One region of the Selenomonas sp. oral taxon 478 genome, then DNA from elsewhere that is predicted to be linked to it. Evidence: riboswitches for the same ligand, from Rfam matches in the RefSeq annotation. Region 1 holds a riboswitch; each other region holds the start of a gene.
The links. Region 1 has a riboswitch for molybdenum cofactor ahead of ADJ74_RS04550 (hydrogenase small subunit). Riboswitches for the same ligand answer to the same signal wherever they lie in the genome.

Region 1 (10,123 bases):
AGAACGTATTCTTCAGCTCTGCACCGCCCGTGAGAACGCTCTGCCCATCCGCAAATGGCAGGGCGAGCGGCGCGGGTGCATAGCCGCGGCTGCGGCGCAGGATCTGCGGCCCGCCCGCCCCGATGCGCACGACGGAGTCGTCCACGCGGTGCACGATCTCACGGTTGTGCACGAGGATCGCATCCGCGATCCCCGCCAGTCCCTCCTCTGCCGCCGCATCCCGATAGAGGATCGGCTCACCGCTGAGATTCGCGCTCGTCATCACCCAGAGATCATCTGCCCCGAGCAGGAGGAGATGCACGGGCGCATACGGCAGCATCACGCCGAGGTACGGATTCCCGGGTGCGACACTCTCTGCCGCAGGGCGGACCGCATCCACGCGCCGCGCGAGGAGCACAATCGGCGCCGCAGGGGACGTGAGGAGGCGCTCCTCCTCCGCCGACAGGAGACAGAGAGCGCGCACTGCCGCGCAGCTCCCCGCCATCACGGCGAGTGCCTTCGCCTCGCGGTGCTTGCGGCGGCGCAGACGTGCGACCGCTGCCTCACTGCGTGCATCACAGGCGAGATGATAGCCGCCGATGCCCTTGACAGCGAGGATACCGCCCTCCGCCACCACCCGCCGCGCCGCCGCGAGCGGATCGCCCGCCTGCACCCCGCCGTTGACGAGGAGGCGATAGGCGGGGCCGCACACGGCGCACGCATTTGGCTGCGCGTGAAAGCGACGGTCGCGCGGATCGTCGTACTCGCGCTGACAGGCGGGACACATCGGGAACACCGCCATCGAGGTCAGCGGGCGGTCGTACGGAACGCCGCGGATGATCGAGTAACGCGGGCCGCAGTTCGTACAGTTCGTAAAGGCATAGCCGTACCGCCGATCCCCTGCCGACAGGATCTCGCGCCGGCAGTCCGCACAGACGCCGAGATCGGGCGAGACGAGCGTCGCCGCCCGCGTCCCCGCGGGGCTTGGCAGGATGCGGAACGTCCGCTCCCCGCAGGGCGTGATCGCCTGCCACGTCACCGCCGTCACCAGCGCCGCACGCGGGGCATCGTCTCTGAGCGCCGCAGCAAAGGCGTCGAGTGCGGCAGCCGTCCCCTCCGCCTCGATGCCGACCCCCGCGCTGTCGTTCAGCACCCAGCCGCCGAGCGCGTACGCCTCGGCGAGACGATAGACGAAGGGACGGTAGCCCACCCCCTGCACAATCCCTGAGACACGAAAGGCGCGCCGCTCGGCGGCGCCCCCCTCCGTATGTACTGCGGAATGTGCCGCGTCCGCCATCTCAGGCACTGGGTACGGCACGCGGCACGAGCCGAACGCCCCACGCACGCAGCTCCTCTGCCGCACGCTGGGCGAACGCGGGCAGCGCCGCCTCCATCGCAGGGCTCAGCGTCAGCCCCGCCGACAGATCGTAGGGCTGCATCCCGAGCACGACCACGTTCGGGATCGCCCGATCCGTCACCGTCAGCCACGCGAGCACATCCTGTATGCCGATCTCATGCGACGAGACCTTTTCCTGAAAATGCGCCATAATCGCATCATCCTCAAAGCGGTAGGCCGTCCCCGGCGCACCGTCACCCGAGACCGCGTCGAGGATCAGCAGATGCTGCGTCCCCGTGACGAAGTGCAGCAGCTCAGGACCGAGCGTCCCGCCATCAAGCAGGCGCACCTCATCCTCGGAGAACTCCCAGTGCTGCTCCAGATACTCCATCGCACGCACGCCGAACCCCTCGTCGCGCAGAATGATATTGCCGATGCCGAGCACCGTCACAGGCGCAACGGGCACAATCGACTCCTCCATCAGCGCACCTCCTTCCCCGCCTTCTTTGCCGCCACCTGCGCACGCAGCCACGCGTACCAGTCCGCGAGGCCCTCGCCCGTCTGACAGGAGACAGGAAAGAGCGCGATCCCGGGGTGCAGAGCCGTGATGTCCGCACGCGCCGACGCCATATCGAAATTCGTATACGGGAGAATATCCACCTTACTGAGTACAGCCGCCGCCGACTCCTTAAAGATCAGGGGGTACTTCAGCGGCTTGTCGTCGCCCTCCGTGATGCTCAGAACGACCGTCTTCTCATCCTCGCCGAGCGCGAACTCAGCAGGGCAGACGAGATTGCCGACGTTCTCGATCACGAGGAGATCGAGCGCGTCGAGATCGAGGCGCTCGAGTGCCGCTGCGACCATCGCCGCATCGAGATGACAGCCGCCGCTCGTATTGATCTGCACGACAGGCGCGCCGCAGCGCTCGATGCGTGCCGCATCCTTCGTCGTAAAGAGATCCCCCTCCACGACCGCCACGCGCAGATCACCCGCGAGCTCCTGCAGCGTCTGCTCGAGCAGCGACGTCTTGCCCGCGCCCGGCGAGCCGAGCAGGTTCAGCGCATAGATCCCATGCTGCGCAAAGAGCGCCGCGTTCTCCGCCGCCGCCGCATCGTTGCGCCCTAGAATGTCTGCTTTTACAACTACTTTCATCGCTCTATTCCATCTCTATAAAATCCACGCGCATCTCGCGGCCGCCGATGATCTCCATTCCGCCGCCGCAATGGGGGCAGAGGTAGTCCTGCGGTCGGATGTGCTGCTCCCTGCCGCAGTCGTGACAGCGTCCCGTGAGGGGGACGCGCTCCCACGTGAGCACGGCGTCTGCCGCGATCGTATCCGCCGTAAGGGAGGAAAAACACAGCGAAAGCGCATCGGTCTCCACACCCGACAGTTCACCGAGCAGGAGGCCGATGCGCTCGATGCGCGCTGCTCCATTTTTCTGTGCGTAGTCCAAGGCAATATCCAAAATGCCCTCGGCAATCGCCATTTCGTGCATCTTAGAGCTCCGCCGAAAGCCCATGCGCGGCAAAGATACTGATGAGCTCTGTCATCTTCGTCTTTGCCGGGTCATAGTCCACGGTCGTCTCCCCGTCGTGCGTGTGGATGTGCACGTAGAGGACGCCAGGCAGCCCCAGGAGCGCCTTCTCCACAGCGGCGGCATTCTCCTCGGTGTAGCCCTTCACAAAAAACTGCAGATGCGTCGTGCTCTCTGCGAGCCCACAGCCGCATTCTTTACACATAGAAAACTCCTTTTCTGCAAACGGGAGCAGGAACGTCTTCTGCGCCCCTGCCGCCGTTATCCTATCCCAAACCTACTCCACGTCGGCGGCATCTGCCGGGGTATGGCGCAGGAGCTTCGAGCCTGCGAACATGCTCGAGACCTCTGCCTCGCCCTCCATGAACTCGGCGCGGATAACCATGTAGAAATGGCCAATGGCAAAGAGAATGATCGACCATGCCGCATAGTGATGGACATAGTGCGAGATCATCTCGCCGCCGAGCACAGTGTTCACCCAGCCGAAGAGCGTCCCGCCGATCGCGGACGGCTCCGTCATGTAGTACATGGCAAAGCCCGTCAGCACCTCGATCGCCACGAGCACGTAGAGCCCTGCGTATGATCCGCGTGCGAGCGGGTTGCGCAGAAACGGCTTGTGCGTCGCCTTGATCAGCATATAGTGCTGCGCCACTTCCATCGTGTCCGTGTAGTACTGCTTCTCCCAGAAATGCGGGAAAAGGCGGTCGCCGCGGTTGATGATAAAGCCGTAGACGCGGCCGATGAAGCCCGCGCAGAAGGCAAACGCCGCGATGAAGTGGACGTTGCGCGTCACATTCATCAGGAGCGGCGACGCATCCGGCTCCGCATAGAGCATCGCAGGCGGCTTCGTGATGAGGAAGCCCGTGATGAAGAGCACGATGATCGCAATGACCATCAGCCAATGGAAGATGCGCAGAAAGGGACTAAAGAGATAGTACTCCTTGCGTACTTCTTGTTTCATGCGGTTCGCCCCCTTATTTATCGACGCTGACGCCCGCGTATGGATCGGTCGTCACAACGCGGATCTTCTCCCCCTTCGCGTTGAAGAGGTGGGTCGAGCACGCCATGCACGGGTCAAACGAGCGGACCGCCTTGACGATCTCGAGCGGCTTGTCTGCGACCTTGACGGGCGTATCCATCATCGCGAGCTCGTATGCGCCGTGTCCCTCGGCATCGTCGCGCGGGCAGGCGTTCCACGTCGTTGGGACGACCGCCTGATAGTTCGCGATCTTGCCGTCCTTGATGACCGCCCAGTGGCTGAGCGCGCCGCGCGGTGCCTCGTAAAGGCCGACGCCTTTTGCCTCCTTCGGCCAGGTCGAGGGATCCCACTTGTCGTTGTTCACTACGCGCGTATCTCCGCTCTTGATGTTTGCGACGAGCTTATCGAAGAAATACTTGCTGATCTCCGCCTGCAGCTGTGCATCGAGCGCACGCGCCGCCGTGCGTCCGACCGTGGAGGGCAGCCATGCCTCGACGGGGACGTTCAGCACCTTCGTCACGGCATCGATCTGATCGACGATCATCTGCTCTGCCCACGTCAGGTCGCCGAGGAGCCCCTGCTTTGCCTTCGTGTAGAGGACGATGTAGCGTGCCAGCGGACCGACCTCGCAGAGCTTGCCGCGCCATTTCGGCGTCTTGAGCCAGGAGTACTTGCCCTGCTCGTTGAGCGCCTTCCACTCGGTCTTCGTGCCTTCCTTCGGCTCCGTGTAGTGCGGGGTCGTCTCGCCCTCCCACGGATGGAGTGCCTTGTCGTCGCCGCCCTTGTACTCGTACCAGCCGTGCTCGACGCTCTCTGCGACGCCGTCGGCATCCGTCAGATCCTTCTCCGTAAAGTCATAGACCTTCGCATTCATTACGCCCGAAGCGAAGTCCTCGACGACGCCGTTGCAGCGCACGAGGAGGTTCTTGAAGAAGTCGCCGTTCGTTGCACCCGAGAACGGCTCCTCGGAGAACATGCCGAAGGCGAGCACGCGCTTTTTCGCGAGGCCTCCGCCCGAGGTGTAGCCCTTCTGGACGTAGAGATGTCCGATGGCGAGCACGTCGGGGAGATAGTAGTCGTTCATCATGTGGCGTGCCTGATTGATCGAGTGGTCGACGATCGCGAGGCGCGCCGCATTGATCGGCGCGTTGCCGTCCTCCATCGAGATGGAGCATGGCATGCCGCCGAGCACATAGTGCGGATGCGGGTTCTTTCCGCCGAAGACGACGTGCGGGACGACGAGATCCTTCTGCTTGTCGAGCATCTCGAGGTAGTGCGAGATCGCCATGAGATGCACCTCGGGCGGGAGGAGCTGATAGTCCGGATGATCCCACCACTGCGCGGAGAAGATACCGAGCTGACCGCTGTCGACGATCTTCTGCACCTTTGCCTTGATCGCGGCGTAGTAGTCCGGCGATGCGATCGGGAAGTCGTGCGGGTAGGCATCCGTGTCGAATGCCGCCGGCCCACGGAACGGCAGGCGATAGGTCTGGAGCACTGTGTTCTGGAGCGCCGCCGTCGCCGCCGGATCCGCCTTCAGCGCCTCGAGCGGGCTGACCCAGTCGAGCGCATGGAGGTGGTAGAAATGGATGATGTGATCCTGATGTCCGAGGCACGCCGCGATGATGTTGCGGATGTAGTGCGCGTTCTTCGGAATCGTGATGCCGAATGCGTCCTCGACGGCACGCAGACAGCCGAGCGCATGAGAGGATGTGCAGACGCCGCAGATCCGCTGAATGTATGCCCATGCATCGCGCGGATCGCGGTCGTTCATGACGAGCTCGAGGCCGCGCCATGCCGTGCCGGAGGAGATGGCATCGGTGACCTTGCCCGATGCCTCGTCCACCTGCAGCTCAACGCGCAGATGTCCCTCAATACGGGTGATTGGGTCTACAACAACGTGTTTCATTCATGCACCTGCTTTCCCTCTTTTTCGAGCTGCTTCTCATGGTATCTCTTCTGGACGAGGCTCGCGCCCGCGTGCGCCGCGACACCGACCGCCGTCGCGACGGCAAGTCCGGCACCGACCATATCGACGTCGATGCCGTTGTACTCGGGCAGACGCTTCGAGAACGGCGCCTGATCCCAGAAGTTCGCGTTGCTGCAGCCAATGCAGGGCGCGCCCGACTGGATCGGGTACGAGAGTCCCTGATACCAGCGCATATTACCGCAGGAGTTGTACGTCTCGGGGCCGCGGCAGCCGAGCTTATAGAGGCACCAGCCACCCTTGGCGCCCGCGTCGTCGAAACGCTCGGCAAACATGCCCGCGTCGAAGAACGGACGGCGGTAGCAGGTGTCGTGGATGCGGTTGCCGTAGAACTGGCGCGGACGTCCCTCACCGTCGAGCGGCGGCAGCGTGCCGAAAAGCGCGACGTGCATGACGACGCCCGTCATGACCTCGGGGATCGGCGGGCAGCCGGGCACAGCGATATAGGGTTTCGATCCGATCAGCGAGCGGATGCCCTTGGACTCTGTCGGGTTCGGCGCAGCGGCCTGGATGCCGCCCGCCGTCGCACACGTGCCGTAGGCGATGACCGCCTTTGCCCCCTCCGCGGCGTGCTTCAGCGTGTGCTCGAACGAGTGACCGCCCGACATGCAGGTGTAGGCGTGCTCCCCGATGGGAACTGCGCCCTCGACGGCGAGAATGTACTCGCCGTGATACTTCTTGATCGTCTCCTCGAGATGTGCCTCGAAGGCCTCACCCTCGCCGGCGCAGAGGAGATGGCTGTACTCGAGCGCAATCTCGTTCAGCACGAGATCCGATGCGAGCGGTGCGCCCGAGCGGATGAACGACTCATCGCAGCCCGTGCACTCATGCCCATGCAGCCAGATCACAACCGGCAGCGGCTTCGCCTCGGCGGCCTCGACGACCCTCGTGAGGTTGTCCGTGCTCAGCCCCATGAGCGACGTGAGTGTCACGCAGCCCTTGAGGAAATTCCGCCGGCTGAAGCCTTTTGCGAGATATGCCTCCCACAAGCTCTCCCTTTTGTTCACATTATGCCTCCTGTCTCCATGGAAGACTGCCGCCATGCCAAACACCCGCATCCATCCCGCTGCAATCGGCACACAGATACCTTTTCGCGCAGAACGGCGGGGCGGTTCAGAAACTTGCGTCAATACTTCCCGCACATCAGATATATAAAGCCAATCCCGTGAAAGCCTAGATTCCTCTATACGAAATAATAAAAGAGGAACCGTCCGACGCACCCGAGGGCACGACAAACAGTCCCTCGTAGCAGACGAATCCAAGGGATATTTTGCATCAAAATATCCCCTCCTCGCCTTTGCGCGGCAATGTTGTCGTTTCCTTTTCAAGGGAGCGTGGTTTTCTGCAGGAAACCGCGTTCGGAAGGGAGGCTCCGGCATTTCTGCCGAAACCCTGTGCACGGCAGGGATCACTCCCTGCGGCGCAGGCGCAGCATCATAGGCATCGCCCTTAGATGCTTTTGCTCGGAAACCGAGAGGTACAATGTACCTCTATACCTATGTAATTAATAACAGTTTAACAGAGTGAAAACAACCTGTCAATATACGAAAACTATTCTCAGCATATATCGGAATTATATTGATTTATTATAGTTATTGCTTATTTATTCGTAGTTGATGAATGCTGTATCTGCGGTTGATGTGATGAAAAAAGGGCGCACTCCCCCAATATCGGTGATGATGCACATGGGGAGATGCGTCCCTTGCGGTTATTTCTTTCGGCGCAGTTCCTGCCGTACGGCGTCGCGCTCTTTCTCCGTCATGGTGTTCGCGCGGATCACGGCGCGGTGCCCCTCGCGGCTGCTCTCTGTGATGAGTGCGTTATCCCCGTCGTAGGCGAGGATCTCGTAGGTGCTGATGGCGTCCTTTTTCGGGCTGAGCACGCGCCGCTGCATGGTGTAGCCGAGGTGCTCGTAGTCCGCATTCTTCATCGCCTCGGCGAACTGCGCCCGACCGAGGTTGTTGTAGAGGATGAGCTGCCAGTAGGAGACGGAGCCGTCGGCGTTGCGCTTCATGTGGCTGCGGTCAAAGAACCAGCCACGCCGCTCGTCGCCCTCGATGAAGACCCAGTCGCCGTCCTTCAGCGTGATGGGCTCGATCGCCGTCTCTTTGCCGTATGCCTCGCGCTTTGCCGCTGCGGCAGCGGCAGCGGCATGCTTTTTCTCAGCTTTCTTATCCGCGGCATCTGCCTTCTTTGCAGGCTCTGCGGACACGGCGGAATGGCCTGCGCCGTCCGTCGCTGCGGCGGCTGGCTCCTTTTCCTTCGCAGGTTCTTTGACAAGAACGGCTTCGGCCGTCCCTTCCCCATCAGCCGTTTCTTCTGCCGTCTTCGTCTTCGTTTTTGCCTCCGCATCTCTCGCCGAGGCGGCATTGGTCTGCGGTGTCTGCTCTGCTGGAGGGTTCTCTGTGCCGAGCTCATCCATCTCCGCATCGAAGGCATCTTCCTGCGTGCGCTGTTCCGATGCCGCACGGTCCTTTGCCGCGGGCTCCGCCGTGGTCTGCGCCCTGTCTGTCGTCTTTTCCGTATCCACTGTCTCCTGCGCATCCTTTGCGGCAGATGCGGTGCGCTGTTCTGACGCGGCAGCGTCTCCATGCGACTCCTCTGCCGCCATGACGGCATGGATCTCCGTCTCCTTCTCGGCGGCCGTCCCGCTGACGGGGAGGAGGAGGATTCCTGCGGCGAGCAGGCAGGTGATGGATTTCATAGTGTCTCCTTTGCTTACAAATACGAGGTCGGGTTGACGGGCTGTCCGCTGAGGCGCACCTCGTAGTGCAGATGCGGCCCCGTAGAGTGCCCCGTCGAGCCGACGTAGGCGATGATCTGTCCGCGCCGCACGCGCTGTCCCGGGGTCACCACGACCGCCGAGGCGTGTCCGTAGCGTGTCGAAACGCCGCTCCCGTGATCGATGTCGACCATGTTGCCATAGCCGCCCGCGTTCCAGCCCGCGAGGGTCACGACGCCGTCCGCCGTCGCAACGATGGGCGTGCCCATCTCGGCGGCGATGTCGATGCCCTGATGGAACTCTGCGCCGTTCCAGCGCAGTCCGTAGCCCGAGCTGATGAAGCCGTCCGTCGGCCAGCCTGTCGGGGTGGTGACGGGTGTATCGTCACCCAGGAAGGAGGATGCCCCCGGCACGTCCTTCTGCATCGTGACGGCGAGCTGTCCAAGGGAGCTGCGGCGTGCTGCGATGCGTTCCTCTAGCATCGTGAGTGCCTCACCGACCTCATCGGTGGTGAGTGCGTGCGGTGCGCCGCCCGTCGGTGCCGGCGCGGCCTCCCCTGTCGGTGCTGCGCTGTCCGCCTCTGCCGGCGGTGCGCCGACGAGTGCGCGCAGTCCGTCCTCCGTGCGCTGGAGAGCATCGACCTCCTGCCCGAGCGCGGAGGTCTTTTTGGCGATCTGGAGGATCTGCTCCTGCTGGATGCGGTTCGCCTCGCGCAGCTGTGCCGTCTCCTCCTCGTGGAGGTAGGCATGCGTGAGGGTGTAGATGGAGAAAATCGAGCCGACAGCGACGAGTGCCGCCCCCGCGCCCACGCCCACGGCGAGCAGGCGCAGGGCGCGCAGCGAGAGGCGCACGGTGTGCGTCGTGTCCGTTTCCCGATCCACCAGCTGCAGTTTATAGCGTGATTGTTCTTCGCTCAACGCGTCCCCCTCTTCCCATCGAGATGTTCCTGTCCGATCCCTATTTCCCTATTTCCCTATCCTATCCAAAGAATATGAAAACCTGCTGTGACACAGCAGGTTTTTGTCCGTTGATATCTTCTCAGTACTGGATGGGCAGCGGTTTTGCCATGGCTTCCTTCAGTACGTCCTTTTCCTCGTCGCTCAGCGGGTAGTCCGACGATCCGTTTTTGATCGGTTTGATGTAGCTGCGCGAGTCCTCGCGGGCAAAGATGCTGGAGAAGATCACGCCGTCGTTGTTCGCATCGAGCAGGGCGACGGCATAGCTGAGGTCGCCCCCCATGTCCTCAAAGGCGCGGAACCGCACGGAGGCGACGCGCACGAGCGACTGGCGGATGAACTGTCGGATTAGTTCGTTCTCCTCGAGGATGCGTGCGTTCGTTGCCGCGACCTCCTCCACCGTGCGCACGTGCTGGATCAGCATCCCCTCGAGATCGTCCTTGCTCGAGCCGCGCATCATCGCGCGGTAGCGGCTGCTCATCGTCGAGAGCCGTACCATGACGTAGATGACGAGGATGAGCAGGACGAAGATCAGGAGCAGCGCAGTGAGCAGGAGGGCTGCATCATGTGCTTCGATCGACTTCACTAGATTACTAAAAAACAAGTTCTCTCTTCCCTTCTTTCCTCCGT
Region 2 (10,123 bases), 250 kb from region 1:
AAGCCAGTCATTGCGAAGCTAAAGGAAGCGGGCGCACAGATCGAGGAGGATATTGCAGGCGTACGCGTTTTTGCTGACTGCCCGATGAAGGCGATTGATCTCAAGACGATGCCGTATCCGGGATTCCCAACGGATATGCAGGCGCAGTTCATGGCGATGCTCGCCGTTGCCGAGGGGACGAGCGTCGTGACGGAGACGGTGTTTGAAAACCGTTTTATGCACGTCGATGAGCTTGTGCGCATGGGTGCACGGATCCGTGTGGACGGACGGACAGCAACGGTTGAGGGCGGCACGTCGCTCAGCGGTGCACCGGTGCGTGCGACGGATCTGCGTGCAGGTGCGGCGATGGTGCTTGCGGGACTGGTCGCGTCGGATGAGACGCGTGTCGGCTATATCCATCACATCGACCGCGGGTATGATGATCTTGTGGCGAAGCTCGTGGCACTCGGTGCAGATATTCAGCGCGTGGATGCGGAATGGGCAGGCGTGTAAAAATTGCTTGCATAATAAAGAATGATGCGATAGAATAAATTCAGAACGATGGATTGAGGAGGTATGAAGGATGAAGCACATCAAGACGGTCAACAAGCCGACGATGCAGTCCACGCTCTACACGGGCGGCTGCGGCGAATGCCAGGCATCCTGCCAGTCTGCCTGCAAGACTTCCTGCACGGTGGGCAATCAGCCCTGCGCGAAGTAAGACGGGGAAATCGGCACAGCCCTTCTCGTTTGCGAGAGGGGCTTTTTCTATGTGTTGCTCCACTAAGGTTTGCTTAAGCGTATTACATTTCCAAGAGTGGTTATGAAGGAGAACAAATGAAAGTCCGAACGCATAAGTTCAAGCAGAACGGCATGCACATCCTCGTCGATGTGAACAGCGGCGCGGTTCACGTGATCGACGAGATGATTTACGATATGATGGATGATTTCGACGGGACGAACGATGAGGCGGTCGTGGCACGTCTCAGGGGGCGTTATCCTGAGGGAGATCTGCGCGAGGCGTGCGGCGAGCTGCATGAGCTGATGGCGGCAGGGGCGCTCTTTGCCCCCAATATTGACGTGCCGCCGACCTTCAAGTCGCGCGGATTGGTGAAATCCCTGTGCCTGATGGTGGCACAGGACTGCAATCTGCGCTGCAAGTACTGTTTCGGCGATGGCGGCAGCTATGGTGGGCAGCGCGCAGTGATGTCGCCTGAGGTGGGGCGTGCGGCGGTCGATTTCATCATTGACGGCTGTGGTCCGCGCAAGCACTGTGAGATTGATTTCTTCGGCGGCGAGCCGCTGATGAATCTGAGCACGGTGAAGGCGGTAACGGAGTATGTGCGTCAGCGTGAGCAGGAGACGGGCAAGGAGTTCAAACTGACGCTCACGACGAACGGGATGCTGCTCTCCGACAAGAATATCGCATGGCTGAACGACAACCATATCTCCGTCGTGCTCTCGGCGGATGGACGGCGCGAGGTGCACGATGCGATGCGTCCCGATGCGGGCGGACATGGAACGTACGATGTGGTCATGCGGAATTTTAAGAAGCTCGTCGATGCGCGCGGCGGCAACGACTACTACCTGCGCGGGACGTATACGCACGAGAATCTCGACTTTACGAAGGATGTGCTCGCCATGAATGCAGCGGGCTTTGACATCCTCTCGATGGAGCCGGTCGTGCTGAAGGACAGTCCGCTTGGCTTTACAGAGGAGGATCTGCCGCGCATCTATGCGGAGTATGACCGCCTGACGCAGACCTATCTCGACCGCGTGCGTGCGGGGAAGGGGTTCTTCTTCTTCCACTTCAACATGGATCTCAACCATGGACCGTGCGTCGCCAAGCGCCTCGCGGGCTGCGGTGCGGGGCATGAGTACTACGCCGTCGCAGAGAATGGCGATCTCTACCCGTGCCATCAGTTCGTGGGGCGTGAGGGCTATCGCCTCGGCTCGGTCTTTACGGGCGTTGAGAGCATGGAGCTGCCGACGTACTTCCGCAACTCACATGTGCTGAACAAGCCGCTCTGCCGCGACTGCTGGGCACGGTTCTACTGCAGCGGCGGCTGTCATGCCAACGCCGATCTCTTTCATGGGGACATTCGCCATCCCTACGAGGTCGGCTGCGCGATTCAGAAGAAGCGTCTGGAGTGTGCGATTCTCGTGCAGGCGGTGCTTGCCCTGGAGAAGGAAGAGGCAGAGGAGGAGCAGCGTAAGTTGTAAAATAAATTGACGCAAAAAGTTCCATTTTGCAAACGGTTCAGTTAAACTTTTAGTCACAACACAAAAAGAAACTGAAAGTGAGACTGCAAAATGGAACAGAATCATTGTACTACAAAAACAGGGAAATGGAAACAGCTGACGGAGCGGGATCGGTACAAAATTGAAGCCTATTTCCAGGCCGGGTTGAAGCCGCAGGAAATCGCCGCATACATTGGCTGCTCCAAGCGTACGATTGAGCGGGAGCGGCGTCTTGGAATGACAGCACAGCTCAAACCTGCGACAAAGAATATCAAGACCTGCGGAGACCTGCAGGTGCAGTGGGTGTATCTTGCCGATGTAGCACAAAGACGACACGAGGAAAACGCTGCTCGTAAAGGGCGGGGGCTGAAAATCGATAAAGACCACGCGCTTGCTCGACACATTGAACATAAGATCAAAACAGAAAAATGGTCTCCTGCGGCAGTTATCGGTGAGCTCTGTCAACGCGGCTGGAGCTATGATGTCCGCATTTGTGTCAAGACCCTGTATAACTATATCGATCAGCAGCTGTTTCTCGAACTCACAAACGACGACCTCCTCTACAAAAAGAATCGAGACAAACGGACAGAAAACAGCAGGCACGGCGTTGCGTGGAATAACCGGGACGGGAAAAGCATCGACGAGCGCCCTGAGCCGGTGAATCGGAGAGAGGAGTTCGGACATTGGGAGATTGACTTGGTCGTCGGTCGCAAAGGGACAAAGCCGGTGATTTTAACATTGGTCGAACGGCAGACGAGGAAATCACTCTATGTTCTGATAAAGAACAAGAGCCAAAAAGAAGTACTGCAAGCACTTCGTCGGTTGCAGCGGCGCGTCAAAGGAGACTTTACGCACGTATTCAAGAGTATCACGGCGGACAACGGGTCAGAGTTTTTGGATGGCGAAGGAATGAAGCGTGCCGCCAAATGCGGCGAGGTATATTACGCGCATCCATACAGCAGCTGGGAGCGTGGAAGCAACGAAAACGGAAATCGGATGCTGCGCAGGTTTCTTCCCAAGGGAACGGACTTCAGCAAATTGAAGCCGAAGGAACTGCAGCGGATCGAAGATTGGGTTAACAACTATCCGCGCAAGATTTTCGGATATAAGTCAGCAAATGATATGTATGCTGCGATGATATAACTCGCTAAAAGTTTAACGAGACCTTGCGACAATTAAACTTGCAATTTGCCGGCAGAGGAGGAGCAGAAAAAAATTTCTTGACAATGTTTTCATCTTCCGCTATAATTCGCTATGTTGCTGAGAGAGCGATAGGGGTATCGCCAAGTTGGTAAGGCACGGGATTCTGAATCCCGCATGCGTTGGTTCGAGTCCAGCTACCCCTGCCATTTGAATTTTGAGGAGCTGCCCTGAGGGGCAGTTCTTTTTTTATTGAAAATTTTTATCATCTCTGGTAGGATAGATAAAAATGGCAGATAAGGAGAATGATCATGAGCAGCGAGAAAAAGGGAATCGGCGTGTGTCCGCTTCTGCAGATTGTGCTGAATGCGATATTTTTCATTGGCATACAGACGACTTTTGCACCATGTGCACCGCATGAGGATGGAACGTGGATGACTTGTCATTGGGCAGGGGAGGCGCTGACGGGGCTTGCTGCCGTTATGCTCATCCTGTCCCTCCTGCATCTTGTGCCGCTGCGCTCAGGAGCAAAGACAGGGCTGGCCATTGCGATGATTCCTCTCGCTGTGCTGGTGATCTGTCTTCCGGGACATCTTATTCCGCTCTGCATGATGGAGACCATGCGGTGTCATACGTTAATGCAGCCGTCGGTCAGCGTGATTGCCGTGCTGAACATCATCCTTTCTGCTCTGTATCTGTGGCAGCATCGAAAGGGGGAGAATGAGTGAAGTTCAGTGAAGCACTTGCCCTGCGCACCTGCCGCAGGAATATGGCACGCTCCGCGACGCTTGCTGTGCTGACGGGGATTCTTGCCCTCGTGATCTTCGGCGGCTCGGAGATGCTGCTCGGGCTCCAGGGGGGGCTGATTCAGTTTCAGCAGCGGCTCGGTGCAGATGTCATTGTCCTGCCGAAGGCGGCAGAGGGAGCGGGATCGCTGGAAGGGGTGCTCGTGCAGGGCATTCCTGCGCAGTTCTACATGGAGGAGCACTATCTCTCCGATCTGCGCAGCATGGCGGGGGTGGCGCATGCGACGCCGCAGTTCTTCCTTGCCTCGGCACATGCGGGCTGCTGCTCCGCAGCGGTGCAGCTGATCGGCTTTGATCCCGCCTCGGATCAGACCATTCAGCCGTGGATCCGCGAGAGCTATGGCGGTACGGTCGGCTATGGCGATATTCTCGTCGGCAGCGGCATTTCCGTGCCTGCGGATGGGATGCTGACGTTCTACGATCTGCCCTGCCGCGTTGTGGGACGGCTCACGCCGACGGGAACGGGAATGGATACGGCGGTTTACACGAATATGGAGACGATCCGTGCAATGATGGCGAATGCGGCGAAAAGGGGCTTTGATGTGTTTCAGGGGGTTCCAACGGAGGATGCGATCTCTGCCGTGATGATACGGACGGCGGACGGGTTCTCGCCCGAGGGGGTGGCAGAGGCGGTCAATGCGGCATATCCCGCGCTTACGGCGCGCCCTGCACACGGAATGGTGCACGCAGTGGAGCAGGGACTGGGCGGTATCTTGGAGATGATCGGCGGGCTCGTTATAGTGGTCTGGGGGATCGCCGTCATCGTTCTCGGCATCGCCTTTCACCTGTCGGCGCGCGAGCGGCGGCGCGAGTATCTGATGCTGCGCATCGCGGGGGCGGCGCGCGGATTTTTGACGCGCATGATGCTGACGGAGGCGGCACTTGCCTCGGCGGCGGGCGCTGCGGCAGGAGTTGCACTCGGTGCACTGATTATTCTGCCCTTCGCGGGCCTGATGAAGGCGGGGCTGATGCGCCCCTATATTCTCCCCGACGGCGGAACGATTCTGCTGCTGGCGGTGAGTACGCTCCTCATGGCGACACTGTCAGGGATGCTGGCGGCGGCGTGGACGGTCGGGCGCGTATGTACGGCGCCGGTCAGCACACTGCTGCGGGAGGATGGATGATGGAACTGCGGGCGGAGAAAATCAGTCAGGATTTCCTGCGCGACAGTGCGCGGGAAGGGTACATTGTCGCTGTGGCGGAGACGGATCTATACCTTCCCTCCGGTACGGTGACGGCGGTCATGGGGCGTTCGGGCAGCGGCAAGAGTACGCTGCTGCATATCTTGGGCGGGCTCCTGCCGCCCGTGACGGGGAAGGTGCTCATAGGGGAGACGGATCTCTACGCACTGCCCGAGGATGCGCGTGCGGAGCTGCGCAGCAGTACGCTCGGCATTGTACCGCAGCAGCTGATGTCACTTCGCGCGCTGACAGTGCGGGAGAATGTCCTCCTCTCGGCGCTTCTCTATGGCAGGGAACAGGACGTGTCTGCACATGCGGATGCTCTGATGGAGCGGCTTGGCATCGCACCGCTCGCTCATATCTGTCCGTCGGAACTTTCGGGCGGGGAGCTGCGCCGCGTGATGATCGCGCGGGCCCTTGCCGGCGTGCCGCAGATTCTGCTCCTTGATGAGCCGACGGGCGACCTCGATGCGGAGAATACACGGCGCGTGCTTGATCTCGTGCGCGAGACCGCCGACGCAGGCACGGCAGTCCTCCTCGTCACACATGAGCGCGAGGCAGCATCATATGCGGATATTTGCTATACGATGGCAGAGGGGCGGCTGACGCGCTCTGCGTAGTACAGAAAAACGCCCTTATGGCGCGATGCACCATAAGGGCGTTTTTGTATGCGTTTGTCTGTCTCCCCTAATCCCGCAGCAGCATCAGTGCTTCAGGCGGAAGGCAGATGCGCAGGGATGCGTTTTCGCTCACATGAAGTGCATCCCATGCGGGCTTGTCCACCTCCCAGCGCACGCGGTGAGCACCATCGGCGAAGCGAAGCATGACGATCATGCTGAAGGTGCTCTCGATGATCTCCGCGATCTGTGCAGTGAAGACGTTTTCGCCGTTTTCCTGCACGGGAACGAAGTAATGTGCGCGGATGGCGATGTGGTGCGCATCCGTCACATCGTCTGTGACCGCGAGCGTGATGCCCCAGTCGGTCGCCTCGATATGCGCCGCGTCGAGACGGCGGGCGGCGGAGATGTTCTTGCATCCTGTGAGGCGTGCACCCGCACACGTGCCGGGACTGCGGAAGAGTTCGTGCCGATCCATCGGGGGCGTGAGCTGTCCGCGGTCGACGGTCGCGATCTCCTGCGCGATGCGGAATGCCTCGTCGCGGTCATGCGTGACGAGGATCGCCGCGATGTTCTGACCCATGAGGATCTCGCGCAGTGCGGTTTCGATCTGCCACTTGAGGTGAGTGTCGAGTGCGGAGAGCGGCTCGTCGAGGAGCAGCACATCCGCACCGCGCGCGAGGATGCGCGCAAAGGCGACGCGCTGCTGCTGTCCGCCTGAGAGCCTTGCCGGATAGGCGCTTTCGAGTCCGTCGAGGGAGAAGCGCGCCACGTTCTCGGCGAGGGTGCGCTCCTTTTCCTCCTGTGATCCGTCCAGTGCAAAGATGATGTTCTCTCGGACGGTCATATTCGGAAAGAGCGCGTAGTTCTGAAAGAGATAGCCGACACTGCGCTCCTGCGGCGGGAGGTTGACTCCTGCACTGCTGTCATAGAGCGTGCGGCCGTTGAGGATGATCTGCCCGCGATCCGGCGTCTCAAGCCCCGCGATGCACTTCAGCGTCATGCTCTTGCCGCTGCCCGATGCACCGAGCAGGGCGAGCGTCGTATCCGTGAGCGTAAAGTTTGCGCAGAGCGTGAAGTCACGCAGGCGTTTTTCGATGTTGACGACGAGGTTCATTCACGCACCTCCCGTTTGAGGTAGAGGTTCATCGCACCGATAAAGAAGAGCGAGAACAGGGAGATGATGACTGCCCAGCGAAAGGCAAGGTCGTAGTCGTTCGCCTGCACCGCCGCATAGATGGCGGTGGACATGGTCTGCGTGCGTCCCGGGATATTGCCCGCGAACATGATGGTCGCACCAAACTCGCCGAGGGCACGGGCAAACGAGAGAACGAGCCCTGCGAGGATGCCGTGCCGTGCATTCGGCAGGATGATGCGCCAAAAGATGCGCCCGTTGCTGACGCCGAGCGTCTGCGCCGCATGAATCATGCTGCTGTCGAGTGACTCGAAGGCGCCGCGTGCCGTGCGGTACATGAGCGGAAGACTCACGATGACCGCTGCGATGACCGCCGCACGCCACGTAAAGACAAGCGGCAGGTCGATGGCGAGGAGGGCGCTCCCGATGGCACTGCGCTTTCCGAGAAAGAGCAGGAGGAAGAACCCAACGACGGTCGGCGGCAGGACGAGCGGCAGCGTGATCACAGCATCGGCAATGGTCGCCGCGAGGCGGCTGCGGATACGCAGCACGGCGTAGGCGAGCCCAATACCGACGAAGAAGGTGAGGACCGTAGCAAGCCCCGCCACCTCAAGGGAGATGATGAGCGGGGAGAATGTTTCGTCTGCCATTATTTGACGGTGAATCCGTATTTCTCAAAGACCTTGGCTGCCTTGTCCGTCTGGAGGAAGGCGAGGAATTCCTTCGCGGCCATCTCGTTCTTGGAGTCCTTCAGCACAGCGGCGGGGTAGACGATGGGCTTATGCGTGTCGGCAGGGGCAACGGCGGCGACCTTCACCTTGTCCGAGATGGCGGCATCCGTCGCATAGACCACGCCGCAGTCCGCATCGCCCGTCTCGACCCATGCGAGCACCTGACGTACGTCGGAGCCGTAGACGGCACGCGCCTTGACCTGGTCGAGGATGCCGAGCTTCGTAAAGACCTCCTCGCTGTACTGTCCGACAGGAACGCCCTTCGGCTCACCGAGAGCGATGTGCGCAACCCGCGGGTCGAGCACTGCCTTGAAGTCGGGAAGGTTCAGCTTGCTGTCCTTTGCCGTGATCAGCACGATGTCGTTGACGAGGAGATCGACGCGCGTACCGTCCGCGAGGAGCTTCTTCTCGTCGAGCGCATTCATCTGCTTCTGTGCGGCGGAGACGAATACGTCGGCGGCTCCGCCGTTCTCGATCGCCTGCTGTAGGGCGCCGCTGCTGCCGAAGTTGTAGACGATATGAACCTCTTTGTTGTTCTCCTCGTACATCGTGGCGAGTTCTTTCATCGCGTCCGTGAGGCTCGCTGCCGCAGAGACCTGCAGCTCGATGGGGCTCTCCTGCGGCGTCTCCATCTTGTTCGCGCTGTTGCCGCCGCCGATGCAGCCGGCGGTGAGAAGAGCCGTGCCCGCCAAGAGGGCGGTGAGTGTCTTTTTGATGTTCATGTGATGTTTCTCCTTTGCAAATGGGAGGTATGTCCGTTTCCCGACATACCCTGTGACGATATGCGTCAGGCAGAGTGCCATAGATGTTTCCTTAGACGTGCTCTGCTCGGAGAGGGTGAGGGCGCTGCCCTCCTTCTCAGCGGACGAATGTGCCGCTCTTGCCGCCGGACTTACGCTCGAGACGAATGTCTGTGATCTCCATGCGCTTGTCGATCGCCTTGCACATGTCGTAGATCGTGAGCAGCGCCGTGCTCACGGCGTGCAGCGCCTCCATCTCGACGCCCGTCTCGCCCGTGACCTTGACCGTCGCCGCAGCATATACCGCATGACGCGGCACCTCCTCAAGCGTGAAGTCGATGCTGCACTTGGCAAGCGGCAGCGGGTGGCAGAGCGGGATCATGTCCGCGGTGCGCTTTGCCGCCATGATGCCGGCGATGCGCGCGACACCGAGGACGTCGCCCTTTTTTGCCGTGCCCGCCGTGATCGCCGCATAGACCGCTTCGCTCACGCAGATCCGTCCGCTCGCGATGGCCTCGCGATGTGTCTTGTTCTTGCCGCTGACATCGACCATGATGGCGGCGCCGCCCGCATCGAAATGCGTCAGTCCTATTTCTGGCATCGATATCCTCCTTTCTTCTTGAAATAATTTTATCATAGCGGAATCAGCGTAGAAAATCAATTGTGTTTCTCTAACATTAAATGAATCTATCTATAATTTAGGAAAACTCATAGAGGTTATTTATTTTTTGTGGTATAATCAATAATAGATATTCATAGTTGAGAATCATTTTATGCGATATAATTTAATTTGTGCCGTGACGGCGGTGGATGGAGTGCTTTATAGGAGAGTGACGGCACTTGCGGAATGCCGCCGAATCAAGCGGGGAGAGCAGTATGCGTGAGGTTCGTGTTCAGGATGCGGTGGGGATGGTGCTCTGCCACGACATTACAGAGATTGTGCGCGGGGAGCGAAAGGGCGCACGCTTCCGCAAGGGCGATGTGATCCGTGCGGAGGATATTCCCGTTCTTCTGCGCATTGGCAAAGAGCATATCTTTGTCTGGGAGGACGATCCGAATCTGCTGCATGAGAACAATGCGGCGGCGATTCTGCGTGATGTCTGTCAGAATGAGCACATGGCGGCGAGTGAGCCGAGCGAGGGCAAGATAGAGCTGACCGCGACGACGGCGGGCGTGTTCGAGGTGAACGAGGATGCGCTCAATGCCGTCAACGACATCGAGGATGTGATGATTGCGACGATTGCGCAGCACATGCCTGTCAAGGCGGGGACGAAGCTCGCGGGGATGCGCGTGATCCCGCTCGTCATCGACAAGGCGGTGATGGAGCGGGTGCGTGAGACGGCGGGCACTCAGCCGATGCTGCGGATCCTGCCGTATCAGAAGATGAAGGTCGGCGTGGTGACGACGGGCTCTGAGGTGTTCCATGGGCGCATCAAGGATACGTTCACGCCCGTGATCGATGCCAAGCTGCGTGCCTTCGGCCTGAAGGTGGATGAGCACCGTCTTTCGGATGATGGGACGGAGCACACGCGTGCGGCGATTGAGGAGCTGCT
Region 3 (10,123 bases), 770 kb from region 1:
CACGGCGACGAAGACCACATCTGCCGCGACGAAGAAGCGCGCGACGAAGAGTGCTGCCTCCGACGCTGCGGCGGAGACCCCGAAGAAACGCACGCCTGCCGCCAAGACGGCAACTGCTGCGGCGGAGACCGCGGCTGCGCCTAAGAAGCGCACCGCAACAAAGCGTACGGCGGCGAAGAAGGATGAGGACGCGGTGCAGACCGTGAAGAAGACCGCATCCGCACGCGGCGTAAAAACGGCGGTGAAGGACACCGAAACGGGCAAGAAGAAAACGGGCATGACCGCCGCTAAAAAGACCGCGCGCAAGACAGTGCAGGATACGGAGTCCGCGCCCAAGAAGGCACGCGCCGCTAAGGTATAACCTGCATACCTCTGCACCGAACACAGGCGGGAATAGAAGAAACGGTCGGATGATTACGGCACCGACCACATGAGAAGGAGGATATTGGGATGAAGGTACTATACGCAGCATCGGAAGCAGTACCCTTTATAAAGACCGGCGGACTCGCTGATGTGGCAGGATCGCTCCCTGCTGCCCTCGTCAAGGCGGGCGTGGACTGCCGCGTCATCCTGCCGAAGTACGGGTCGATCGACCCCGCAATCCGCAGTAAAATGAAGCATATCTATGACGGCACACTCCATGTCGCATGGCGTGAGAAATTTGTCGGCATTGACTCCTACGAGTACGAAGGCGTGACCTACTACTTCGTGGACAACGAGGAGTACTTTAACCGCGAGGGTTATTATGGCTACCCTGACGATGCGGAGCGGTTCTCCTTCTTCAGCCGCGCTGTGCTCAACTGCATTCCCGCATTGGACTTTCAGCCTGACATCATCCACGCCAACGACTGGCACACGGCGCTCATCCCCGTCCTCCTCAAGCTGGAGCATCCGGATGATCCGCGCTATACGAAGATCAAGACGCTCTTTACCATCCACAATCTGCGGTATCAGGGCATCTTCCCGAAAAATGTCATGTCAGATGTGCTCGGGCTTGACTGGAAGTACTTCAACAATGGGGACTTTGAGTTCTACGATGCTGTGAATTTCATGAAAGCAGGGCTCATCTATACCGACTATATCTCAACCGTCAGCAAGACCTACGCCGAGGAGATCCAGTACGAGTACTATGGCGAGCATCTCGACGGACTCCTGCGCCAGCGGAGGAAGGATCTCTTCGGGATTGTCAACGGCATCAACAACACGATCTACGACCCGAAGACGGACAAGGAGATCTACGTCAACTACGACGTGAAGAGCGCCGCCGAGGGCAAGGTCGACAACAAGGTACGCCTGCAGCGAGAGCTCGGACTTACCGAGTCACGCCGCACGCCGCTCGTGGCGATGATCACGCGACTTGTGCCGAACAAGGGCATCGATCTCATCACGCGCATCATCGACGAGATGCTCGAGCACGAGAATATGCAGTTCGTCCTGCTCGGGACGGGCGAACACGACTATGAGGAGTGGTTTAAGGAGCTTGCGTGGCGGCATCCGACGAAGGCATCGGTCAATATTCGCTTCTCGAATCAGCTGGCACAGCGTATCTATGCTGGCTCGAACATCTTCCTTATGCCGTCAACCTTCGAGCCGTGCGGGCTCGGACAGCTCATCGCCATGCGCTATGGCTCGATCCCTGTCGTGCGTGAGACGGGCGGTCTGAAGGACACCGTCGTCCAGTTCGACCGTTCCGACCCTGACAAGGGCAACGGCTTCCTCTTCTACGAGTACAATGCGCATGAGATGATGTACGCGGTGAAACGCGCGCTTGCCGTCTACGAGAACCTGCGTGAGTGGCGTCAGCTCGTCTATACGGCGATGAAGAGCGACTATAGCTGGACGCGTTCGGCAGGGGAGTACAAGCAGCTCTATGAGCGCCTTCAGAAAAAGAAATAACAGATTTTAGCTGATTTGTAAGAGCTTTTCCACAAAACCGCTGGTGAATTCGTTTGAACGATAATGAACGATTCGCCGGTGGTTTCTGTGTATAAACGATAGGAAAGGAGAGGCACTATGCTGGAATCCTATCAGGTAGAACATAATTCGCAGAACATCTACTTCCGCTCCATCGTCGGTGCGGCAGAGGCGGGGAGCCGGATGCGTCTCGGCCTGCAGCTTCGCACGGGTGAGCCGGTGCGGCAGGTGCTCCTGCGGCTTTGGCAGGATCAGGCGGGGGAGCAGCTCGTCACGCTCGTGTCGCATGATGCGAATGCCGCGCAGCGGTTCTACACGGCGTGGATCGAGCTGCCGGATCACGGCTGCCTTCTCTGGTACTACTTCATCATCACGATGGAGAGCGGCACGTATTTCTACGGGAACAACGCGGAGATGCTCGGCGGCGTCGGCGCGCTCTATCACGAGCAGCCGCCCTCCTATCAGGTGACGATCTACAATCGCGGAGCGCACACACCGGACTGGTTCAAGAACAGTGTCATGTATCAGATCTTCCCCGACCGCTTTGCGCGTGCGGGGGATACCATCGTGCGCAAGAAGGGCGCTGTCATCCGTACGGACTGGACGGACGACCCGATGTATCTCAAGGATCCCGACACGAAGGAGATCGTCGCCTATGACTTCTTCGGCGGAAATCTGCGCGGGGTCATGGAGAAACTCGACTACCTCGAAAAACTTGGCATTTCGTGCATCTACTTCAACCCCGTGTTTGAGTCCGAGAGCAATCATCACTACGATACGGGGGACTATCATCGCATCGACCCCATGCTGGGCGATATCGAGGATTTCCGCCGTCTCGTCGCGGCGGCACGCGAGCGCGGCATCCGCATCATTCTCGACGGCGTATTCAGTCACACGGGGAGCAACAGCATCTACTTCAACCGTCGGAAGCAGTATGATTCGATTGGCGCATATCAGTCGAAGGAATCGCCGTACTACTCGTGGTACCATTTCCGCAATTTCCCGAACGAGTATGACTGCTGGTGGAATTTTGACACCCTGCCGAACGTCAACGAGACGGATCCGTCCTACATGGACTTCATCATCACAGGGGAGGACAGCGTCCTCCATCACTGGATGAACGAGGGGATCGCAGGCTGGCGTCTGGACGTCATCGACGAGCTGCCGCCGACCTTCTCCAAGACCTTCTTTGCCGAGCTCAAGAAGCGCAGCCCCGATGCGGTCATGATCGGTGAGGTCTGGGAGGACGCGTCGAACAAGGTCGCCTACGGCACGCCGCGCGAGTATCTCTCGGGTAACGAGATGGACTCGGCGATGAACTACCCGCTGCGCAGTACAATGCTGGACTTCCTGACGGGGGCGGCAGACGGTGCGCTGACGGTGCGGCGCATGGCGAGCCAGATCGAAAACTACCCGAAGGAAAATCTCTACGCCATGATGAACCTCATCAGCAGTCATGACGTGCAGCGTGCCATCACCATCCTCGGTGATGTCCCATACTACGAGGGCATGCCCGCAATCGAGCAGTCGCGCGTGCGCATGACGCTCGATCAGGCGATGCTCGGTATCCGCCGCCTGATCATGGCGACGCTCTGGCAGATGACCTATCCCGGCGTGCCGAGTGTCTACTACGGCGACGAGATCGGGATGCAGGGGTTCAAGGATCCGTTCAATCGCCGCCCCTACGACTGGGAGCATGGCAATCTCGAGATCCGTGACTGGGTAACACGCTTCATTGCTGTGCGCAACGGGAACGATGCACTGCGCACGGGCGACATCCTGCCTCTCTACGGGGCGGGCGACGTCATCGCCTACGCGCGCACGATCCGTTCGGGCTACGACGTGTTCAATGAGGAGAAGGAGCCCGGCATCTTTGTCGTGGCGTTCAACCGCAGCCGGACGGAGACGCTGACCGTCGATCTCGACGTGAGCGACTTTGCCTGCGGTGTGTTTGAGGACGTCTTTAAGCCCTCGCGCACCTACGAGGTCGAGCGCGGACATCTGCGCGTCCGCATCCCACCGCTCTTCGGACTGCTCCTGCGCGAGCGACAGGAGGAGCAGAGATACGAGCGCAAGGCGGGCATCCTCCTGCATCCGACCTCCCTGCCCTCGAAGTACGGTGTGGGCGACTTCGGCAAGGAGGCGTACCGCTTTGTTGACTTCCTTGCAGATGCGGGGCAAAAGGTTTGGCAGATCCTCCCGCTCAGCCCCGTCGGAAGCAGCTACTCCCCCTATCAGTCCATCTCCGCCTTTGCGGGGAACTTTATGCTCATCGACCCCGAGCCACTGGCTGCGCGCGGCTGGCTGAAGGAGAAAGACCTTTTCCTGCCATACGAGGCGAACTCGGGCTTCATCAACTTTGATCGCGTACGCACGTTCAAGAAGGAGATTCTGGAAAAGGCATTCCGCGCCTTCCGCGCACAGGGGGCGGCAGATGCGGATTACCGTGCGTTCTGTGAGAAGGAAGCATACTGGCTTGAGGACTATGCGCTCTTTCACGCGGCGAAGAAGGAGTACGGCGGCGCGGCGTGGACGGAGTGGGATGCAGCGATCAAACGCCGTGACCCTGACGCACTCCGCTCGCTCCGTGAGCGGCAGCGCGATGCGATGGAGCTTGACTACTTCAAGCAGTACGTCTTCCATACACAGTGGAACCGCCTGCACGACTACGCACGCGCGAAGGGAATCGAGATTCTCGGCGATATGCCGATCTTTATCGCGCAGGACAGCGCGGACGTCTGGGCGCATCAGCACCTCTTTGACCTGAACGAGGACGGCACGCCGCACACCGTCGCGGGCGTACCGCCCGACTACTTTGCCGTGAACGGGCAGCTGTGGGGGAACCCGCAGTACAACTGGGACGCCATGGCGGCGGAGAAGTACGCATGGTGGAAACGCCGTTTCCGTAAACTGCGCGAGCAGGTGGACATCATCCGCATCGACCACTTCCGCGGATTCGAGTCCTATTGGTCGGTGGACGGCAAGGCGGAGACCGCGCTTAACGGCACGTGGCTCAAGGGCCCCGGCAAGGCATTCTTCGACGCGATCGAGAGTGACCTCGGCAAACTCAACGTCGTTGCGGAGGATCTCGGCATCATCACGCCCGACGTGGAGCGCCTGCGTGACGACTGCGGCTTCCCCGGGATGCGGATCGTCCAGTTCCTCATTGCAGGGAACAGCTCGGGACGCATCGGCTTCACCGCGCCCGAGAACAGCATCGTCTACACAGGGACGCACGACAACAACACCACCGTCGGCTGGTACAGCCGCGACATCGACGAGGTGCTGCGCGAATCGCTCGCCAACCTCGTGGGGACGACTTCCGACCGCCCGCGGACCATCTGTCAGCGTCTCATCAAGGCGGCGTATGCCTCACGTGCCCGCATGGCGATCATCCCCATGCAGGACATCCTCGGGCTCGACGAGCGCGCACGCATGAACACCCCGGGCACCGTCGGGCTCAACTGGCGCTGGTGTCTCAAGAAGGACTACCTCCTCGAGATCGACCCGCAGAAGCTCAAGGCACTCTGCGTGCGCTATCGGCGGTGAGAATAGGGGACTGTTAGAAACGGATTGACAGGATAAAAGAATTTTAGTAGAATTAAACAGAAAATTACATACGTTTTCCGAGCAAAAATATCCTAAGGGCTTATGCCTATGGTATTGCGCCTGAGCAGATACATGGCTGTGTGTCTGTTCACAGGGCCGTCGCAGAAATGCGGCGACCTTCCCATATTGAAAAGGAGAACGATGAAACAGGATGACTCTGAGTGTGTTCTTGCAGAAACTGTTCTTCGTGCGGTCAGTACGGGGAACAGTCTTTTTTGTGCAGGAATAGGAGAGGTATTCATGAAGCACAGCAGGAAACATTCGACGGTATTTGCAGCAGCGGTCGCGGCAGGATTTGTCTTCCTCCCGCATGCGTATGCAGCGGGTGCGGACTACACGACGGATACGGTCAATGTCGACACAGACGGCGTCGACAAGTATCTCGTGACGACGAACACAATCACGGAGCAGGAGATCAAGGAGCGCGGCTACGCGACCTCTCCGACATCCTCTCGCAGGTACCGGGGCTCTATATGGCACCTGCGGCAAAGGACAGCAAGATGGTGCGAGTTCTGACCAGACAAAGGTCTATATCGACGGCATTCCGGCATTCCCACTCAACGGTATTGTATCGAATGCCGCATCTGATCTCTCGACCATCCCGGCGGACAGCATCGCGAAGGTTGAGATCATCAAAGGACCGGGACCGGTGCAGTACGGCACGGACTACAAGGGCGGCGTCATCCTCGTTACGACGAAGGACGGCAGGGGGCCCGGCAAGTTCCGCGTGAGTGTCGCAGGTGGGTCGAATCACACCTGCGACACGAAGCTCGGCTACAGCGGCAGCGATAAGAACATCAGTTATGCCGTCAATCTGTCAAGGCATTATGCTGCGGGCTATCTGGAGAATCAGACAGATAAGAAACTATATTTTGACGGCAAGATTCGGTTCAAGACGAGCAATAAATCCTCATTGACATTGAACGGCTACTACTCCGATATGGACAGAGAAGTTCCGCAGTCTGTTGACCCCGCGACAGGACGGTATGTTGCGCCACGTGGACCCAGATGGTCGGTGCAGGCAGGAAATAATATAACCCCTAATCATGTAAAGAATAACAATGCGACGGATTGGCACTTTAAGGGGTTCCGTCAATCCAATATTGCCCTGCGGTATGAAAGCAGACCGAATGATATATGGCAGTATGATGTTAAGTATTACCACATGATCGATGAGAACAATCTTTGGGTGCGTAATCTGCTCGCGACGGAGGGCGGTTCTCTTCCGTTCTTTACGCATGGGGCACCGCAGTGGTATCGCAGTGGATGGTTCTTGCGCGGCAACGGCGTCGAGGCGAACGCATCTGTTGCGTATAACAGCAGAAACGTACTGAGTTTTGGTGCGAAGTATATAAAGCTCAGTTGGAATACGGATGAAAACAATACCTCCTACCGCCGTGATGGCAATGATGCACGTAGGAGTTTCTATGTTGAGAATGCATGGAGCCCGAGCAGCAGGACACGCCTGACACTTGGCGTTCGCTATTATGAGGGGGTAAGGCAGGATTATATGGACAATAAATCGACGCCGAAGACATGCTCCTATGCGCATGCGACAGACCCCGTCTTTAACATCACACATGATGCAACGAAACGCGATACGGTTCGTTTCTCGGCAGGGCGCTCGCATGTGTTCGTCGGTTCCAAAGATGCGGCAGGAAATATCCGTAATGGTTATCCCGTTCCAAAGCCGGAGCGCAACAGCAGCTATGAACTTGGCTGGAAGCATAAATTTAGTCCAAAATCTGACCTCGATGTTTCCTATTTCCGTACAGAGGTGAGGGATCGCCTTACTTTTGTGACTTTTGGGAATGACCGTGTCTTAGGAAATGTCGATAAGACCCATATCCGTGGACTGGAACTTGCCTACCGGCAGACATTCAGCCCGAAGTTCTCGGGATTTGCCAACTATTCGTGGATTCGTGCCGAGGATGAGAGCAAGGAGAGGACAACGATTGCTTCGGGACTCCCGACGCAGATGTTCAACTTTGGTGTAACCTACCGCGAGGGAAAGCTGCGCTCGACGCTCCTTGGACGTGCGATGCGTGCACGTCTGGATACGCTCGGCAGACCGACCAGTGCCGGATACTTTGCAGCGGATCTTGATCTGCGCTATGAGCCTATCGCGGATATGGGTGTATTCCTGCGCGTCAATAATCTCTTTGATACGGATTACCAGTATAGCTGGGGAAGCCCTGCCGATGGAACGAACTTCCTGCTTGGCATGGATATGACCTTCTGATTGTTCAATGAAAAACAGAGTTGCCATACGGATAGCGTACGGCAACTCTGTTGTGTTGTTTGGGATCGCTGATCGGTCTGTTTATCGTCCGCCCGAATGCGGCAGAACGTCCGCCATTTTCCCGCAGCATGCGATGTCGGTCTCATAGCCGAAGTGGACGAGGTCGGCAGCGAGTGCGGCATCCGTCACGGTGAACCCCGAAAGCCCGTCTGCTCCGTAGTCAAAGAGGCACGGGTGCATCGGCACGGACGGGCCGACGATGACGGTCACAGCGTTCGCTGAGAGCTCCAACAGGCGCGGCATGGTCTTGTTCGCGAACGTCGCCCCCGTCATAAAGACGTAGTCCTGCTGCGGCAGGAGGAACTCTGCCGCCTCGGCGGGGTAGTCGCCCCACTCAGGCTGCATCTCGAGGATGGAGAGGTCGCAGATGGACTCCCATCTCTTTTGAAAGTTCGGGAAGTGTCCGATGACAGCAACCTTCTTCCCGCGAATCTGCTCCGTATAGAGGGTGAACGCCTCGAGCTTCTTGCGCTCCTCCGGTGTCGCAGCAGATGCATCGTCACCGTGAAACCCCTGCATTGCCGCCACCTTTGACGGCTGATTGTAGTAGGCGTTGATGGCGGCAGCGGCGATGGCCGCCTCCTGCCCCTGCCACGAGCGCACGTATTCGCCCGCCTCGCGTAGGGAGCAGCCGAGAAAGCTCTCCTTGCGCAGGCGCGGGCGGCTGTAGGCGGGGATCGTCATGCAGACGCCGACCAGATCGCCCGCGCGCACGAATGTCCACGGACGGCTGACGGCGTAGTCCTCGATGTAGATATCGTCAGGCAGACCGTTGATGCTCTCATCGTACAGATTCCAATAGTTCAAAAAAATACCTCCATTCGATGTCTCTGTGTTCATAGGATAGCACAGGGATGCGGAGGTTTCAATGCGAAAGGAGATGCTGATGAAGAAAAGAAATATGCTGCTCGCCCTACTGCTCCTGCTCCTCGTCCTGCTCGTCGGCTGCGGACAGGAGGCAAAGGAGGAGAGTGCACCGGATGCAGAGACATACGCGTTCACGGACTCGGCGGGGCGCACGGTGATGATTCCAAAGCAGATCGACCACATCGCCCCGTCGGGCGGGCTCGCGCAGATGGCACTCTTTGCGATAGCCCCTGATAGGCTCGTCGGCGTCTCGGGGCAGTGGAAGGACACCGTCCTCCCCTTCGTAGGAGATCGGTATCGTGACCTGCCCGTCCTCGGCCAATTCTACGGGATGAAGAATTTTAACAAAGAGGCCGTGCTCTCAGTCAATCCGCAGATCATCATCGACGTCGGCGAGAAGAAGTCGACCATCGTTGAGGATATGGATCAGATTCAGGAGTCGCTCGGCATCCCCGTGATCTTTATCGAGGCACGTCTCGACAATACCGATGAGGCGTACCGTACGCTCGGCAAAATCCTCGGCCGCGAGGCAGAGGGGAATGCCATAGCCGACTACTGTCAGAAAACGTATGCACGCAGTGCAGCGCTCGCTGAGAAGATGAAAGACAAGCCCCGCGTGCTCTATCTCGGCGGACCACTCGGGAACATGGCGGTCGCACATGGCTCGTTCCATGCACAGGTTCTCGATCTGCTCGCGGACAATGTTGCTGTTGTCCCCTCACCTGCCGAGGGCGCGATGACGCAGGTGTCGATGGAGCAGGTGCTCACGTGGAATCCCGACGTGCTGATTCTCGGCGTGGAGTCGGAGCCGGATCTTACGATGCTTCCGTGGCGGGAGATGCGCGCTGTTCAGGAAAAACGCATCCTGCGCGTGCCGGCAAAACCCTATGACTGGATGGGGCGGCCGCCCTCGGTCAACCGCTTTATGGGGCTGTCGTGGCTTGCTGCGCGTCTCTATCCGCAGGAGTCCGGCGTCAATCTGCATGAGGAGATGAAGATGTACTATCATCTGTTCTATCACTATGACCTCAGTGATGCCGAGTGCGATGCGTTGCTGGCACAGGATCATGTCGTACCATGAGCCGCATTTCACCGCGGTATAAGCTCACCGTCCTGCTGCTCCTGCTCGTCGCGCTCATCTGCGTGTCCTTCCTCCTTGGGCGTTACACCGTTCGTGCCTCCGATGTGTTCGCGGCGAGCCTCGGCTGGATGGGGCTCGCGCCGACGGTGCACGGCGGTGCTCAGGTCGTGATGGAGCTGCGCCTGCCGCGCATTGTCGGCGCGGTTCTCGTCGGGGCGGCACTCTCCGTCTCGGGGGCGGCATATCAGGTCATGTTTCGCAACCCGATGGTCTCGCCGACCATCCTCGGGGTCTCGGCAGGCGCGGCGTTCGGCGCGGCGATTGCCATTCTGCTGAGCCTGCCCGTCCTT

Region 2: it holds a riboswitch for molybdenum cofactor, as region 1 does, so the genes downstream of both, modA (molybdate ABC transporter substrate-binding protein) here and ADJ74_RS04550 (hydrogenase small subunit) in region 1, are expected to answer to the same signal.
Region 3: it holds a riboswitch for molybdenum cofactor, as region 1 does, so the genes downstream of both, ADJ74_RS11420 (hypothetical protein) here and ADJ74_RS04550 (hydrogenase small subunit) in region 1, are expected to answer to the same signal.

Annotation. Positions count from the first base shown of each region.
Region 1 covers NZ_CP012071.1:969,598-979,720, reverse strand. Annotated here, with positions in the region: gene hypF (carbamoyltransferase HypF) at 1-1,276, opposite strand, end outside; gene ADJ74_RS04580 (HyaD/HybD family hydrogenase maturation endopeptidase) at 1,278-1,796, opposite strand; gene hypB (hydrogenase nickel incorporation protein HypB) at 1,796-2,467, opposite strand; gene ADJ74_RS04570 (hydrogenase maturation nickel metallochaperone HypA) at 2,472-2,810, opposite strand; gene ADJ74_RS04565 (heavy metal-associated domain-containing protein) at 2,812-3,054, opposite strand; gene cybH (Ni/Fe-hydrogenase, b-type cytochrome subunit) at 3,127-3,810, opposite strand; gene ADJ74_RS04555 (nickel-dependent hydrogenase large subunit) at 3,824-5,737, opposite strand; gene ADJ74_RS04550 (hydrogenase small subunit) at 5,734-6,822, opposite strand; molybdenum cofactor riboswitch at 7,152-7,294, opposite strand; gene ADJ74_RS04545 (hypothetical protein) at 7,524-8,519, opposite strand; gene ADJ74_RS04540 (M23 family metallopeptidase) at 8,534-9,454, opposite strand; gene ADJ74_RS04535 (DUF4446 family protein) at 9,576-10,097, opposite strand.
Region 2 covers NZ_CP012071.1:1,216,250-1,226,372, forward strand. Annotated here, with positions in the region: gene murA (UDP-N-acetylglucosamine 1-carboxyvinyltransferase) at 1-492, shown strand, start outside; gene scfA (six-cysteine ranthipeptide SCIFF) at 563-700, shown strand; gene scfB (thioether cross-link-forming SCIFF peptide maturase) at 817-2,202, shown strand; gene ADJ74_RS05715 (IS30 family transposase) at 2,293-3,363, shown strand; tRNA gene ADJ74_RS05720 (tRNA-Gln) at 3,494-3,569, shown strand; gene ADJ74_RS05725 (DUF4418 family protein) at 3,666-4,088, shown strand; gene ADJ74_RS05730 (FtsX-like permease family protein) at 4,085-5,290, shown strand; gene ADJ74_RS05735 (ABC transporter ATP-binding protein) at 5,287-5,967, shown strand; gene ADJ74_RS05740 (sulfate/molybdate ABC transporter ATP-binding protein) at 6,035-7,081, opposite strand; gene modB (molybdate ABC transporter permease subunit) at 7,078-7,749, opposite strand; gene modA (molybdate ABC transporter substrate-binding protein) at 7,749-8,552, opposite strand; molybdenum cofactor riboswitch at 8,546-8,676, opposite strand; gene moaC (cyclic pyranopterin monophosphate synthase MoaC) at 8,689-9,207, opposite strand; gene ADJ74_RS05760 (molybdopterin-binding protein) at 9,447-10,123, shown strand, end outside.
Region 3 covers NZ_CP012071.1:203,295-213,417, reverse strand. Annotated here, with positions in the region: gene glgB (1,4-alpha-glucan branching protein GlgB) at 1-361, shown strand, start outside; gene glgA (glycogen synthase GlgA) at 451-1,896, shown strand; gene malQ (4-alpha-glucanotransferase) at 2,014-5,463, shown strand; molybdenum cofactor riboswitch at 5,527-5,676, shown strand; gene ADJ74_RS11420 (hypothetical protein) at 5,764-6,039, shown strand; partial or broken gene ADJ74_RS11415 (hypothetical protein) at 6,056-6,145, shown strand; gene ADJ74_RS01045 (TonB-dependent receptor) at 6,173-7,765, shown strand; gene ADJ74_RS01040 (Rossmann-like domain-containing protein) at 7,847-8,632, opposite strand; gene ADJ74_RS01035 (ABC transporter substrate-binding protein) at 8,712-9,773, shown strand; gene ADJ74_RS01030 (iron ABC transporter permease) at 9,770-10,123, shown strand, end outside.